DNA from 2 places in the Geobacter psychrophilus genome. Region 1 is predicted to be linked to the other one. Evidence: riboswitches for the same ligand, from Rfam matches in the RefSeq annotation. Region 1 holds a riboswitch; the other holds the start of a gene.
The links. A riboswitch is a leader RNA that binds a small molecule or an ion and turns the genes downstream of it on or off. The one in region 1 is predicted to bind magnesium.
Positions count from the first base shown of each region.

Region 2: linked by a shared signal. The riboswitch ahead of ACOCF6_RS12295 (NRAMP family divalent metal transporter) and the one ahead of ACOCF6_RS03635 (magnesium transporter) in region 1 are both predicted to bind magnesium.

Region 1 is NZ_JBXDTU010000004.1:291,460-299,169, forward strand. It holds gene ACOCF6_RS03600 (SOS response-associated peptidase) at 1-515, shown strand, start outside; gene ACOCF6_RS03605 (SDR family oxidoreductase) at 668-1,495, shown strand; gene ACOCF6_RS03610 (hypothetical protein) at 1,994-2,332, shown strand; gene ACOCF6_RS03615 (hypothetical protein) at 2,341-2,712, shown strand; gene ACOCF6_RS03620 (hypothetical protein) at 2,966-3,559, shown strand; RNA gene ssrA (transfer-messenger RNA) at 4,100-4,452, opposite strand; gene smpB (SsrA-binding protein SmpB) at 4,507-4,965, opposite strand; M-box (ykoK) riboswitch at 5,091-5,296, shown strand; gene ACOCF6_RS03635 (magnesium transporter) at 5,363-6,625, shown strand; gene ACOCF6_RS03640 (Nramp family divalent metal transporter) at 6,638-7,710, shown strand, end outside.
Region 2 is NZ_JBXDTU010000004.1:2,135,741-2,143,450, reverse strand. It holds gene ACOCF6_RS12310 (c-type cytochrome) at 1-555, opposite strand, end outside; gene ACOCF6_RS12305 (helix-turn-helix domain-containing protein) at 1,074-1,559, opposite strand; gene ACOCF6_RS12300 (hypothetical protein) at 1,659-2,024, opposite strand; M-box (ykoK) riboswitch at 2,142-2,309, shown strand; gene ACOCF6_RS12295 (NRAMP family divalent metal transporter) at 2,628-3,899, shown strand; gene ACOCF6_RS12290 (hypothetical protein) at 3,913-4,086, shown strand; gene ACOCF6_RS12285 (magnesium transporter MgtE N-terminal domain-containing protein) at 4,101-5,369, shown strand; gene ACOCF6_RS12280 (PGPGW domain-containing protein) at 5,887-6,141, shown strand; gene ACOCF6_RS12275 (TFIIB-type zinc ribbon-containing protein) at 6,138-6,422, shown strand; gene ACOCF6_RS12270 (cation-translocating P-type ATPase) at 6,476-7,710, shown strand, end outside.

The DNA of each region.
Region 1 (7,710 bases):
GACTCGATTTCCTGCACTGGGGCCTGCACTCCATCGGGTCACAGGAGACAAACCCCGCGCCGATTATTGCCCAAAGTGAAACTGTCCATGAGGATCCTCATTTCATGCATGCGCTCACATACAGCCGGTGCATAATTCCTGCCTCGGGTTTCTACGAATGGCTGCCTGGCAAGGATGACCATGCACAACCCTATTACATCCGGCTCTGCAATAGCGGATTGATGGGCTTTGCCGGATTATGGGAGAAAAGCAAGGCAGAGGACGGGTCTGACGTTGAAACGTGCTGCATCCTGACCACAACTGCAAATGTGACCGTGAAGCCGATACACGACAGAATGCCGGTGATTTTGTCACCTGATGATTTTGGCTTCTGGCTCGACAGGCACGTTCAAGACCCCCGGGAGTTGCAGAGGCTCTACCGCCCCTACCCTTCCGATCTGATGGTATCCCATCCTGTTCCGGAGTTGGTCAATATCCCCCGCTTCGACAGTGCTGCCTGTATCGTGCATATGTGATGATGACACTATCTCCGGATAGTGGTACGCTTTAACAATAATATTGAACGATCAAACGTTTTCCAGAATAGTACTGATCTCCCGCTCATGGTTTGACAAGCAGGGCACACGCCTCTCATGTCAACCGATACCTCCCCATACGAGGCCAGCCGATGAACAACTCTCTCGATTTTTCTGACAGAACCGTCGTCGTCATCGGCGGCACCAGTGGTATCAACCGCGGCGTCGCCGAGCTCTTTGCCCGCCACGGAGCCCGCGTCGCCGTCGCCAGCCGCTCACAGCAAAAGGTGGATGATACCGTCGACAGTCTGCGCGGCTGCGGTGCTGAAGCGATGGGCTTTAGTGCTGACGTTCGCGATCCGGAAGCGCTGGCGGCCGGGCTCAACGCGGTCCATGCGGCCTTTGGCCCCTTGAGCGTGGTCGTCTCGGGAGCAGCCGGCAACTTCCCGGCTCTGCTCACACAGATGTCGCTGAACGCTTTCCGCGCCGTTATCGACATCGACCTGATCGGCACTTTCAACGTCATGCAAGCCGTCTACCCCTATCTGCTCAAACCGGGTGCCACAGTGATCAACATCTCCGCTCCCCAGGCGACTATTCCGATGGAAGCCCAGTCCCACGTCTGCGCCGCCAAAGCCGGGGTGGAGATGCTGACCCGCTGCCTGGCCCTGGAATGGGGCCCGCAGGGGGTACGGGTCAACGCCATCGTTCCCGGACCGATTGACGGCACCGAGGGGATGCAGCGTCTTGCCCCCAGCGACGCCATGCGTGAGGCAGCTCGCGATTCTGTGCCACTGCGCCGGCTCGGCAACCCTCAGGATATCGGCAATGCCTGCCTTTTTCTTTCTTCGGAACTCGGGAGCTATGTCAACGGAGCAATCCTGCCGGTTGATGGAGGTTGGCTGCAGAGCGGCGCCGGCGGCCTTGGCCGCACGCTGGCGGAGCTCGTCCGAAGCGGAACAGAACAGGCTGAGAAGTAGAACATTTTATCCTGTTTTATTGTCTGTCAACGGGCTGATTTTGATTGTTGCAGCAATTGAAAAAGAATATGATGTAAATCATTCTTCCAGTCCCTCATCTTGCAGCTTCCCATTTCTTCTCCTTATGACAAAACGTACAGTTCCAGCTTCGTTTTGTCGATTATTCTTCGCAGCCAAAAACTGACTCATAAGACCTATCACCCTTCACAGACTGGGGTATTCCGGCTTCTTTCAACATGCACATATGCGTAGGGGAGGATGACATGAAAATTATCTGTTCGTTTTATTCAGTCCCTTCAGCAGCGATTTCAGCGCAAATTTCACGGTTCTTCTTCAGTGGGCGATGGACGTAAAGACCTTGTGTTGTTCGGCGACAACAGGCAGTGTCTGGTCATGCACCAGTCACGTCAGTACCAGGAACTTTCGACACACCACATCTGCTAAGATATTTATAATGCTATCGTTTGACTACTGAACAAAGATCCACCGGAGCTGCCTATGACAATCAAACCATTTAAGATTGCAGCATGTATCATGTACACCTTATTCGTGCTGGTTGGGTGCGCAACCCTGCCTCCGGTATCGGCAGACATAAATCTGCTCAAAGACGTGGTGACGCCCGGGACCCTGCGAGAAACGATATTTTTGAAACTAGGTGAACCGTCAGGCAGCTTCGAGGCCGGAAGGATTCTCACCTACCGCATTGGTGAAGATGCCGAGCGTGGGTATTATATCAGGGACCGTTATGGTTTTTGGACCAACACTAGGTACAGCCTTGTCCTGGTATTTGACGAAAAAGGGCAACTAGCAAAGCATACTCTTGTCAAGGTACAATAGGAGGCGCAATGCGGAACCGCATAATTGTAATCATTGGGTTATTCATTGCATCTTTTTCCTTCAGCGGATGCCTTTTCATTCCGACCAATTATTACACGGGCGACTCCAGACACAATATTGCCGAAAAACTTCCCGCAAACATAGTTCCGGGGAAAACAACACGGGAAGAGGTTCTGCAGACCCTGGGGGAACCAGATGTGGCAACACAGGACGAATCTGAACTCTGGTACACAGCGACAAAAGCACAGGCTTTCTGGTTACTCGGGAAATTGAGCGGTGAGTTCATAATTAACTATAATCACGTCATCAGTTTCGGCAGTAATGGTTTGGTCAAGTCACTGCGGTCTGAAAATAAAACTTTAACCACTCACTGGCCGTAGTATCTGTGTCCTGCTTCTATTTTTTATAGATTATTTTAACATAACAGCGCATTGAGTACCTTGGCCTGATGATTACCCATAGACACTACTAAGAGAAATCATTGTTAATATCACATTGCAATTTGTCGGATAATTACGGTAACGCTCTAATATCAGGATGGTTGTTGAGTAATCAGAATATTTCAAACCGCGATTTTTTCGGCTAATATGCAGCAGATTACTATTTTACAATGGTAATTGAACGGAGGAAAAAATGCGCCTAATAATTAAGAAATCCACATCAATCCACATTCTTCTGGCAGTTGGGATTCTTTATATAGCTATGTTGATGTCTGGTTGCTCATCATCACTAGCTATCCACTCTGACTTTATTGTGCCAGATGATTCTCTGCGACTCGCTCAAGTGATGGAAATTGAACCACGCGCTTTGGTCGTCCAGACTGAAATGGTCTACAAGGCCATACGAGCATCAGGAGTTAGAGACTCAGACATTACCGACGGCAGCATAGTTGTGGCACGTATTTTTTGTTGTGGCGGAATGGCAGAAAAAGCAAACGCAATAATAGTATATGTTCCAGCTGGAATAAATGTAGCTTTAGGGGATATCGTCGAAGTAAGAATTGGGCATTCTCCTGATAAAAGAGATATCAGCTCATTAAATACAATCACTCGTGTAGTTCAAAAAGACGGAAATAATGAAGGTAATTGCTGGTGGGACCCAAAAAACGATCGTCTCTTGCTTAGGGTTTTGTACTGTGATTGGATGCCAAAGGAAGGATGGATAAAGCAAGGAGGGATAAGCCCTGCCTGGTATCGCCCCCCAAATGCAATCATTCTGGATAAATAAGCATAAAAATAAAATGTACTACCTATCAAAGCAAAGCATAATTATGGCATTGTGCGGTTGACGCACAAAAACGCGGCACCGAACACGTCTGAACACGTCTGAACACGCCTGACCACGTCAGATAGAAAGTCAAGCCGCGAGGCAACTGTACTGCTTGGAGTCCTGCAGGTTAACTTGCAGGAGGAATGGCTAGACCCTAAAAGGTCCTCCCGTCACCAGAAGCAGGTGCCTCTAGGCAAGGGTGGGGGAGTCTGTTTCAATGACTATTGCAAGAGGCTCATATATTTAACACTTACGCCACACAGTTCCGTACAAAATAAACTTACCGCCAGCACAGTGCCATAACCAACCTGTGTACCCCTCTGTTACCCCTGTTTATTTTCAGAGCTACCCCTGATACTGCTCCCATTACCCCGAATGTTACCCCTATTTTGCTGGATTTCAGGGTATAAGATTGGACAACAACGGACAACACAAAAGAAAAAGCCCCTGATTTCTCAAGGGCTTTCGGTTGTATCCGGATGGTGCCGGACTGTTGTATGGTGGAGGTGGTGGGAGTCGAACCCACGTCCGAAGAACCTACGATCTGAATTACTACACCGTTAGTCAGTTGCTCGATTTAACCGGTTTGCTGTGCACCTGACAAAACAGCAAACCAGCGGTCCCGTTGATCTCGGGTCACGCTACGGGCGTCGCACATCCCTATCCGGTAGTGAATGACGCCCCCGCCTTACCACCGGCATCTCACTTGGGGGCGCCTGTTAAGCAGCTAGTGCAACAGGAGTGTTATAATTGTCGGCAATTAAGCCGTTGCAGGTTTATTAAGGTCGGCCGCCTGCCCCGACCCGGTGCAATCCAGAAATTCACTTCCCCGTCGAAACCTTTACACCCCCGTAAAAATCAATGTTGAATTATGAATCGATATTTCATATTCATACTTGCTTCTGTCAATCTCTCTGCTTCGATTTCAATACCTGCGAAATCTCGCGCTGGGAGTCCTTCTTCTTCATGTCTTCACGCTTGTCGTACATCTTCTTGCCTTTGCCAAGCCCGATCTCAACCTTGACCAGACCGTCCTTGAAATACAGACGCAGCGGAATGGCCGAATAGCCCTGCTCCCGGATGCGGCCGTAAATCCTGTCGATCTCCTTGCGGTGCAGCAGCAGCTTGCGGTTGCGGTCAGGCTGGTGATTCTGGCTGTTGCCGAACTCGTAGTGCGAAATGGTCAGGTTATGCAGAAAGGCCTGACCGTCACGTACCAGCATGAAGGATTCATTCAGGCTGGCCTTGCCTGCCCGCAGGGACTTTACCTCGGTCCCCTGCAGCACCATTCCGGCCTCCAGCTTCTCCTCAATGAAGTAATCGTGGTAGGCCCTTTTGTTATTGCAGATCAGTTTCTCACCCATAGTAGAGCATATCATAGCAGACTGGCCCTGCAAAGGGAATGCAATCTTCCCGTTGTTGCGATAAAGAGATTAAAAGTGCGGCATTCGAGAATTGACAAAACACGATTTCAGGTCTATAAACAGGCAGATATCCTCGTTAGCAGAGGCGTTTGCACAAACACAGGCTACTGCCCAAAAATGTCGAAAGACGCCAATGGGTAGACCAGGTATTGTCGGCTTAAGGCTTTACCTAAGGTAGCTGGTTTCAGTACGTTAGCAGTTATTCCTTTGTTAACGTACGGATCTCGAACCTACGTTGTGCACTGCCAAAAGTCAACCAGAGAGGAAGATGCGCCTTGTGCTGTCCAAGGGTCTTCCTCCGAAGTCCCTTTTTTTGTTTCCACACCGGGAAAACGCCATGACCAATGAAATCAACGAAATCTATCTGAGCGCCGTTATCGGGCGCTCCGTGATCAACAGCAAGGGGGATGAACTCGGTACCCTGCGCGATCTGGTCATGATTCCCGGCGACGTATTTCCCGAGGTGTCCCACATCGTCATCAAGGCACGCAAGGGGCTCAAAACCCTGCCCTGGCATGAGGTCGCCCTGTTCACCCATGTCGTTATCTCCGTCGCCGGCGTCAAGCCGCCCGGACTCGCCCCCTTCGCTTCCCGTGAAGGCGAGATCCTCGTCAAGCGAGACCTGCTGGACAAACAGATTGTTGATGTCGACGGCGCCAAGGTCGTCAGGGTCAATGATATCAAGCTCGGCAATCTCAATCACAAACTGTGCATCTTCTCCGTGGATATCGGTTTCCGGGGGCTGCTGCGGCGGCTGGGCTACGAGCGTCTAGGAGAATCAATTGCCAAGACCCTGGGCAAGGAAATCCCCAATACCGAAATCAGCTGGGAATACGTGCAGCCGTTGGAGGCCAACTCCTCGAAACTGGCGCTGAACATCGCCCGCGACCAGATGAACGAGATGCATCCGGCCGACCTGGCCGATATCATCGAGAACATCCCGATCCAGAGTATCCGCACGGTGCTTGATTCCATCGATGCCGAGACCACCGGGGAAACCCTCTACGAACTCGAATCTGACATGCGAAACCTGGTTATCAGCCAGCTGGACAATGAGCAGATGTCCGACATCCTCGAGGAGATGGAGCCGGACGAGGCCGCCGATGTACTCAGCGACCTGCCGGAGCAGAAGGCCCAGGAACTGCTGGACATGATGGACCAGGAGGACGCCGAAGACATCCAGGAACTGCTGGAGCATGATGAGGATTCGGCCGGCGGCCTGATGAACCCGGACTACCTGCGGCTCACCTCCGATATCACCGTCGGCCGGGCCATGGAGATCCTCAAGGGCTGCGCCGATGACATCGAAACCATCTTCTACGGCTACGTGGTAACTGCCGACGACCGCCTGGAAGGGGTCGTCTCCCTCAAGGGCCTGATCATGAATCCGCCGGAAACCCTGATCACCGATATTATGGAGGAGAACATCAAATCCGTGCCGATCGATGCCGAGCCGGAGGACATGCTGGAAACGCTGGCCAAGTATGACCTGATTGCCATCCCGGTCCTTGACTCAGAAGAAAAAATGGCCGGCATCGTCACCGTTGACGATGTGCTGGCGCATTACCTGCCACAGATCGTAAAAATCAAGCGTCGCTAGAAACCGGGACCTATGTTCAACTATATTTCACAATTCAGGTTCCTGAAGCCGCTCAAGAGCTTCAGCCCCCGCAATGTCATGATCTTCCTGGCCATCCTCGGTCCGGGCATCATCACGGCCAATGTGGACAACGACGCCGGCGGCATCACGACCTATTCGCTGGCCGCGGCAAACTACGGCTACTCCATCCTCTGGATGATGATACCGACCACGATAGCCCTGGTCGTGGTCCAGGAGATGTGCGCCCGCATGGGGGCGGTCACCGGCAAAGGCCTGTCGGACCTGATCCGCGAATCCTTCGGCGTCAAAGTCACCTTTTACGTCATGATCGCCCTGCTGCTGACCAATATGGGCAACTCCATCTCCGAGTTCGCCGGTATCGCCGCCAGCTTGGAGATCTTCGGCATCAGCAAGTATATCTCCGTGCCGGTCTGCGCGATCCTGGTCTGGCTGCTGATCGTCAAGGGCTCATACAAGGTCGTGGAAAAGGTGTTCCTGGTGGCCTGCCTGGTCTACATCGCCTACCCGATCGCCGCCTTCATGGCCGGGCCTGACTGGAACGTCGTCATGAAAGCGACCGTCACCCCCACCTTCAAAACCGACAGCGCCTACCTGATGACCCTGATCGGCATCGTCGGCACGACCATCGCCCCCTGGATGCAGTTTTATCAGCAGGCGGCAGTCGTTGAAAAGGGCATCACCGCCGACCAGTATAATTTTTCACGGATCGACGTGGTCTTCGGCTGTATCATGGCCATTGTGGTGGCGTTCTTCATGATGGTAGCCTGCGCCTCCACCATCCACCTGCATGGATTGAAGATCGAAACCGCTGCCGATGCGGCCCTGGCACTGAAGCCCCTGGTCGGCCAGTACGCCTCGACACTGTTCGCCTTCGGCCTGTTCAATGCCTCACTCTTCGGCGCCTGTATCCTGCCGCTGTCTACGGCCTATTACATCTGCGAAGGGATGGGCTGGGAATCGGGTGTCAATAAAGACTTCGAGCAGGCACCGCAATTTTTCTGGCTGTTCACGATCATTATCGTCATCAGCGCCGGACTGATCCTGATTCCGAACGCCCCGCTGAT
Region 2 (7,710 bases), 1.8 Mb from region 1:
CATTTTCTGGTAGGACTTGTTCAAATCAGCAATAGAGAGGTTGCCACCCTCAATACCGGGATAGGTAAATGGATGGCAGGAAAGGCAGGGTGCGCCACCCTTGGTTAGGCGCTTGTTCCCAATGAAGAGTGCCTTGCCTTGAGCGATCAGTTCCGGCGTCACCACCACTGCCATCTGTTCGCCGTTCGGTAGGGCAGCTGCTGCAGCGCCGTCTGCTCCCGAAAGGTAGGCAATGATTTTCAGGGCATCATCATGGCCGATACCCAGGTTCGGCATTTCGTAGCCGTACTTCTTGACTAGTTCGGCCTGAATCGGGTCTTTCTTTGCCGTCAGCTTGTCCGGTTCGATGATGAGTGATTCGAGCCACTCATGTGTCCGCTTGCCGACCACCCCCTTGAGGTCGGGACCGCCGCCGTCTCCGCCGCCTATGGAATGGCAACTGGCGCACTGCTTGTCGAACAGATCTTTACCGGGATCTGCCTGTGCGGGACAGCTGTTTGCCAATAGAGCCAGCAATACAATGAAACAGCTCATAAGCCTGCCTGATTTTGCCATACACTTTCCCCTCTCGCCGTCATAAATGAGACACTGTTTAAAAATTGATATTTTATTACTTAAATTTTCCGTACAATATGCTTGAAGCTGACTTTTAAAGGAGTTACTGGGACACTAACTTTAATACCTGCACAAATAAATGTAGTATATCATTACACTTACCCGCAGTTAAAACATTGACCTAGGTCAAATAGTGTTTGTATATAATTTGTTGAATGGGATTAGATAAAACTCGTAACGCATAGGCTGGAAGAGATTCGCTTGAATTATCATGAGGAAGAAAAAAGCTTGGAGAGAACTCGCTTGTCTGACGCATAGAAGTCGCCAACCTGGTTGGGGTGAAGCTTTTAAGCGACGAAGAGAATTCGAACTGGCATACCTTCGGGAGACACATTGACGATAAGCTGGCCCTGCTGCCCAAGCGGGTTCGTAGAGTGGTAAGGGTCAATGATGATTTTTGACGACAGGTAGTGCGAGAGATCAAGGCACTGAATGTTTCCTTTCAGGGAAGAAGGTAATCACAGTTCTTTCTCTGTCAGAAGGAAAGTTTTCTGGTTTTGCAGGAACAATTCTATCTTCTCCCGGTTCTTCCGAAACGGATTATGTCTTCCACTCAACCAGTCTGACAATTGTTCGGGATCGCGGCCCATGGCTTCACCCAGATGATCAAAGTTCATCCCCATCGCTCTCTTGTACCACGCAAGCCGCCCCACTGTGTCATCCGGGCAGTCGAACGGAATATAACCTAGAAATTTGATAATACTTGGATTATATTGCAGTTCCGGTTCGGTGCCATGTTCCCAGTTCCAGACAGAGGATTCGGTGACGCCGATGATCTCGGCGACTTCTCTCTGGAGGAGGCCGAGGTCCATTCGTTTCTTGCGGATGTGGTCGCCGACCGTGATGGGAAATTCGGGATAACCGGGAAGCTGTTGTTTTTCGAGGGGAATTTGAATTGAGAACGAGTGCCGTTTTAAGTGAGTATAGTAGAGAAAGGTTAACACACCCCTGAATTTGCCGGGTAGTCCTTAAATAACAGGCTGTTACACTCCGACTGAGTGTGAAGCTTTCCAACTTTCCTCAATGATCCAGTCAGTTCCCATTCAAAGGTTCTTATCCCCCAGATCAAGATGAAACTTGTGTATAAACCGATGATAGACCGGGGTAAATAGAACTCCGCAAAAAGTCAGGAAAGCCACTCCGCTGAAGATTGAGTAAAAAGCTGCAAAAAGCTTAGCTGTATCGGTTTCAAGTTTATCAACTGGTCCCATACCGGTCAGGATCATCGATGCGTTCAAAAAGGAATCTATCCAGCCCAGATTCGCCGTTATATGATATCCAACCGTCCCGACACCTAACGAAAACACCAAAAACAGACACCCGAAAAAACCATACCACCCCATACGGATTATAAAATCACGCTTTGACATCAGTTGTGAGTTTTTGTGTTCCAATTTGACACGTTTCATGGTCACCTCATTATTTCACCAACGGATATATGTGAGATGAGAGCAAGAGTCAACGTGTCAGTGGTGTGGATACAAAATTCTTGACATACTATTTATGAAGGCGTATGTGGAAAGGGTTGAATTCCTCGTTAGCATGAGGCGTTTGCACAAACACAGGCTACTGCCCGGAAACGTCGAAAGACGCCAATGGGTAGACCAGGTCTTGCCGGATTAAGGCTTGACTTAAGGTAGCTGGTCAACCGACCTACGTTGTGCACTGCCGAAAACCTACGAGAGGGGAATCATGGCACGTTATGTATCAGGCCACGGTTTTCCGTGGCCTTTTTTGTTGTCCCATGTCAAAAGCGAAGGGTGGTGGTTATCCAAATTGGACAGTCATAGTAAGAATTCAATCGCATCGATACCCAGTCGGTAACTTCCTCAAGACTCTTTCTTCAGGTTTTTCCGCTGGGCCATGCATCTATCGGCCAGCGGAGAGACTTCCTCATTATCGTTCTCTCTCCCCAAGCCTAATCGCGTCTGCAGATTGATTCAAAATTGATCAACAATATTGGTTCGCGGTTTAACAAATTCTGCGCAACTTCTGGCTGAAGGAGGTTTCACGTGCTCAGTATTTCAAAGCTCTACTACGAATTCCGTCGTATTTGGAAGGCTATTAAGCTCTTTTTTATCATCTCCGGACCTGGCATTGTCGTCATGGTAGCCGATAATGACGCCGGCGGCATAACAACGTATGCCGCTACCGGCGCCAAGTACGGCTACCACCTGATCTGGTTTCTGCTTATCCTGATACCAGTCGCCTACTACGTTCAGGAGATGACAGTCCGACTGGGGGCAGTCACCAAGCGGGGTCACGGCGAAGCAATCTTCGCCGGTTTCGGCGCCTTCTGGGGCTGGTTCTCATTGATCGATCTAATGATTGTCAATTGGCTGACCCTGGTCACCGAGTTTATCGGCATGACTTCTGCGCTCAGAATCTTTGGCGTCCCTCCCTGGCTAACAGTACTTGGAGTCTGCGTCCTGATGGGTATTATGGTTCTAAATGGACGCTACTGGACATGGGAGAAGATTGCCCTGGCCTTCTGCGCGGTCAACCTGATCTATATCCCCGGTGCCTTCATGGTCCAACCGTCTGTGCATGACATCATTCAGACCGGCTTCGTGCCCCATATACCGCCAGGAGGCTTCACCAATGAACTCTTCTTCTTCCTGATGGCCAACATCGGCACCACCATTGCTCCTTGGATGCTCTTCTTCCAGCAGAGTGCTGTGGTTGATAAAGGAACAAGGGAAAAGGACATCCCTTGGGGCAAACTGGATACCCTAGTCGGGTCGTTTCTTACCGTGGTGGTAGCGATCTTTATTGTGATAGTAACCGGTACCATTCTGCCCGGCGTCAATATCGACGATGCCGCCCAAGCTTCGATCATGCTGATGAAGAGCCAGAAATATGCCGGTACTTTCATGGCCATCGGCCTTTTTGACGCCGGCCTGCTGGGAGCGATCTGCATCTCACTGGCCAGTTCATGGGCTTTTGGCGAAGTTTTCGGCTGGGCGCACTCGCTTAACAACAAGATCCGCGAAGCGCCATGGTTTTACGCTAACTATTTCCTGACCCTCATCACAGCCGGACTGGTGGTACTGATTCCCAAAGCACCGCTGGTGCTGATTACCCTGTTCGTGCAGGTCATCGCGGTGACCCTGCTGCCGGCTGCACTGGTCTTCCTGATCCTGCTGCTGAACAACAAGAAGACAATGGGAGAATATACCAATACGCTGTGGCAGAATATCGTTACCTGTAGCATCGTGGTGGCGATTGTTATTCTCTCGACCCTCTACGCGGTCAGCACGCTGTTCCCGAACTTGTTAAAATAGGAGGCAATTAGCCATGATCAGAGATTTCTTTTCCCATAATTTCGCCAAGGTGCGTGAGATCAATCAAAAATATTCAAAACCGAATGTCGAGATGTCAGGCTGGGTGAAAGGCTCCTTGCTGTTTTTACGCTTGTACCTCGTTCTGCTGGTCGGGCTGCTTTTGTACAAGTTCATTACTCTCCTGTGAAAGCGAGGTGCGCCATGAACCATATGAAAAATATTCAGAACGATCATATATTCTTCCTGAGTGATCTGACCGGCATCCCGGTATGCAATCAGGGCAAAAAAATCGGCAAGCTCGATGACCTGCTAATCGTAGAGCACGAGAAAGTTGCCGAAGTGACTCACGTTATCGTGAGCCGTCCCTTCGGGTACAAGTCATTGATGGTGCCACTTGCTAGAATCGATGAATTGAAACGGGACGGAATTGAGCTCTCCCTACAGAACCTGGAGGCATTCGAAGCTGAACCAGAAGATAATCAGGTTCTGCTCAAGGACCATATTCTGGACAAGAAGGTGATTGACCTTGATGGCAACGAAATCGACGTGGTCTACGATGTAAAGCTGTTACTGCGGAATGCCCGCCTTTACGCTACCGATGTTGACTTCAGCCGATATGGACTGCTGAAACGGCTTGGCCTGCGGTATGTGGCCCAATTCGTATATCACCTTGCTGAGATGTTCAAGAAGGAGACCATCCCTTGGACCTATGTCCAGCGTCTTCCGGAGAAAATAGGCAGTTTCAAGGGGAATGTGCAACTCAAAATTCTTAAGGAGGCTCTGCCGGACATCCATCCGGTGGATTTGGCAGATATCCTGGAAGAACTTTCTGAAGAACAGCGCCTTGCCATTTTTAATGAACTTGAAACGGATCAGGCATCGGACACCCTGGAGGAAATGGAACCACGGGTACAGCGCATTCTGATTTCTTCCATGAACAAAGAGCGGGTCGCCGACCTCATAGATGAAATGACCCCCGCTCAGGCGGCTGATGTTCTCTCGGTATTGCCGACTGACCAAGCGGAAGAGATTCTCGACCTGATGGAGCATGACGAAACAGAGAAGATCGAAGCGCTTCTGGAAAATCAGGTTAATACCATTACTAACCTGACGACCAATGCCTATATCAGGTTCCTCCCTGATGTTCATACCGACCTGGTCATTGCTGCTTATCGCACGGTCAGCCAAGAGTCTGATGTTCTCGACTATGTCTTCGTCGTTGATCATGACAACAAGCTCAAAGGCGTTGTCAGCCTGCCTGAGCTTCTTATGGCCAAGCAAAGTACGCCTTTGTCCGAGATAATGACGACCCAGGTCATCAGCCTGGATTGCAACGACTCCATTGCCGATGCCGAGGAGAAGTTCAAGCGTTATGGCTTTTCAGCGTTGCCGGTGCTTGATGAAGAGGATACTATTCATGGCATTGTTCCATACCGGGACATCATGCAGTTGGAACATAATTATTCGTAATGATTTCGCCATAGTGTATAGTCATATCTATCTAAAAATGTACATTGATGATATAAATAAAACATTTTAGATAGGACGTTCGTAGATAGTTTGGTGTATTGGAATTTGAGATCTAGGTGAACTTCATGAAGATTGTATCCATCATATTGATCGTTCTGTATCTCATACTTCCTGTGGAATGTCTGGCACATCCTTGTTCATCTATTGGCGAACTGGCCCATAAAGATACATGTGAGTATCTGACTACTGACCAAGATCATGAATGTCCCGTAAATCATGATGCTGATGATTGTGAAACAACCTGTTGTTGCGCCGGTCAAATATTGGCCGACATCGTGCCGAAAATAATCTCCCAAGTAATTATCGAGCGAACATCCCTATATGAACCTCAACTTGCTCTGCCACGTCTATTAGACAGGATATTTGTCCCCCCGCAGAACCACGCCTGACTTTACCGCTTGTGGCTCAGGCTGCATCGAATTCATTGTAATTACCAAAAACAAGAGCATTCTTTATCATGAAGCAATGGTCGCTTAAAAAGCTGAAGCGTCTTCTCGTGGCAGTTGTCGGCATTACCATTCTTATAATTGGTATTGCCATGATAGTTCTGCCCGGTCCGGCAGTTGTCGTAATTCCTCTTGCATTGGGAATTCTTGCCACCGAGTTTGCCTGGGCCAGGAGAATGCTTCACATTGTAAGGGATCGCATACAACGCTCTACTAGCAACGCTAAAACCAATAACGAACAAAATCATAGGGAGAAATCGTTATGAAATGCCCGATTTGCACAGGAATAGACCTTAAAATTGCCGAACGCCAGGGAGTAGAAATTGATTTTTGCCCAGAATGTCGTGGTGTCTGGCTCGACAGGGGAGAACTGGATAAAATCATCGAACGGTCAACTACACAAACACCAACTCATACACAATTGGAACCTCAAAAATACTACTCCGGCGACATTCAGCAGCAGTATGGAAAACATCATGATGATCATGGCTATGGTCATAACGGCCAATACAAGAAAAAGTCCTGGCTGTCAGATTTGTTCGACTGATATCAGTCTCGGAGAGAGGGGATATCTCCTCTCTCCGTAAAAAGGTGGCAGTTATGGCTCGAAAACCTGAAATACATGAACATGTTGGTCTAACCTTACAGGATGCCGCCAAAATTCTTGGGGAAGAAGGCCACAACGAACTTCCGTCTTCAAAGCAACGTGGGAACTTTCAAATAGCCCTCGACGTAATGCGTGAGCCGATGTTCCTGTTGTTGGTGGCTTGTGGCGCAATCTATCTGCTGGTGGGGGATATGCAGGAAGCGATGATGCTTCTGGCATTTGTCTTTTTCGTCATGGGCATAACCCTGTATCAGGAAAGAAAGACAGAACGAGCTCTGGAGGCCCTCCGTGATCTCTCCAGCCCAAGAGCCCTTGTTATTCGCGATGGTGCCCAGCAGCGGATTGCTGGTCGAGACGTGGTTCGAGGTGACATCATTGTTCTAGCAGAAGGCGATAGGGTTCCTGCTGATGCTCTGGTGCTGGACTGCACGAGTCTATCTACAGACGAATCGCTCCTGACAGGCGAATCCATTGCGGTACGCAAGGTGCCTGGCGATGCTACTTCACCTGTAGTGCAACCAGGGGGAGATGATCTCCCATTTGTTTTTTCGGGAACTTTGGTTGTTCGTGGACAGGGAATTGCCCGCGTGATTGCTACCGGACAACAGAGCGCCATCGGCAAAATTGGCAAGGCCCTGCAAGCAGTGACCAGCGAAGAAACCCTGCTGCAACGTGAAACCGGTCGTCTGGTAAAAATTCTTGCCACGGCAGTCTTCGTGCTCTGTGCACTGCTTATTCTGGTGTACGGGATCACCCGCGGTGCCTGGCTCGATGGGGTACTGGCGGGGCTCACCCTGGCCATGGCGGTCATGCCGAATGAGCTTCCGGTGGTCCTGACAATCTTCCTGGCATTGGGGGCATGGCGACTTTCCCGGACTCAGGTTCTTGCCCGCAGCGCACCGGTAGTGGAAACACTCGGTTCGGCGACTGTCCTGTGCGTGGACAAGACAGGTACCCTTACGTTGAACCGGATGTCAGTCTCTGCGCTCAACACCGATGGGACTTTGTACAAAATTGGTGACTTTCGCAATGACCCACCCCCTGATACATTTCACGATCTGGTGGAATTCAGCATTCTCGCAAGCCAGCGCGATCCCTATGATCCGATGGAGCGGGCCATCAAGGATTTTGGCGAAGAGTATCTCGCCCATACCGAGCATCTCCACGGTGATTGGCGCCTTGAAAAGGAATACCCGTTATCTCCTGAACTTCTTGCCATGTCCCATGT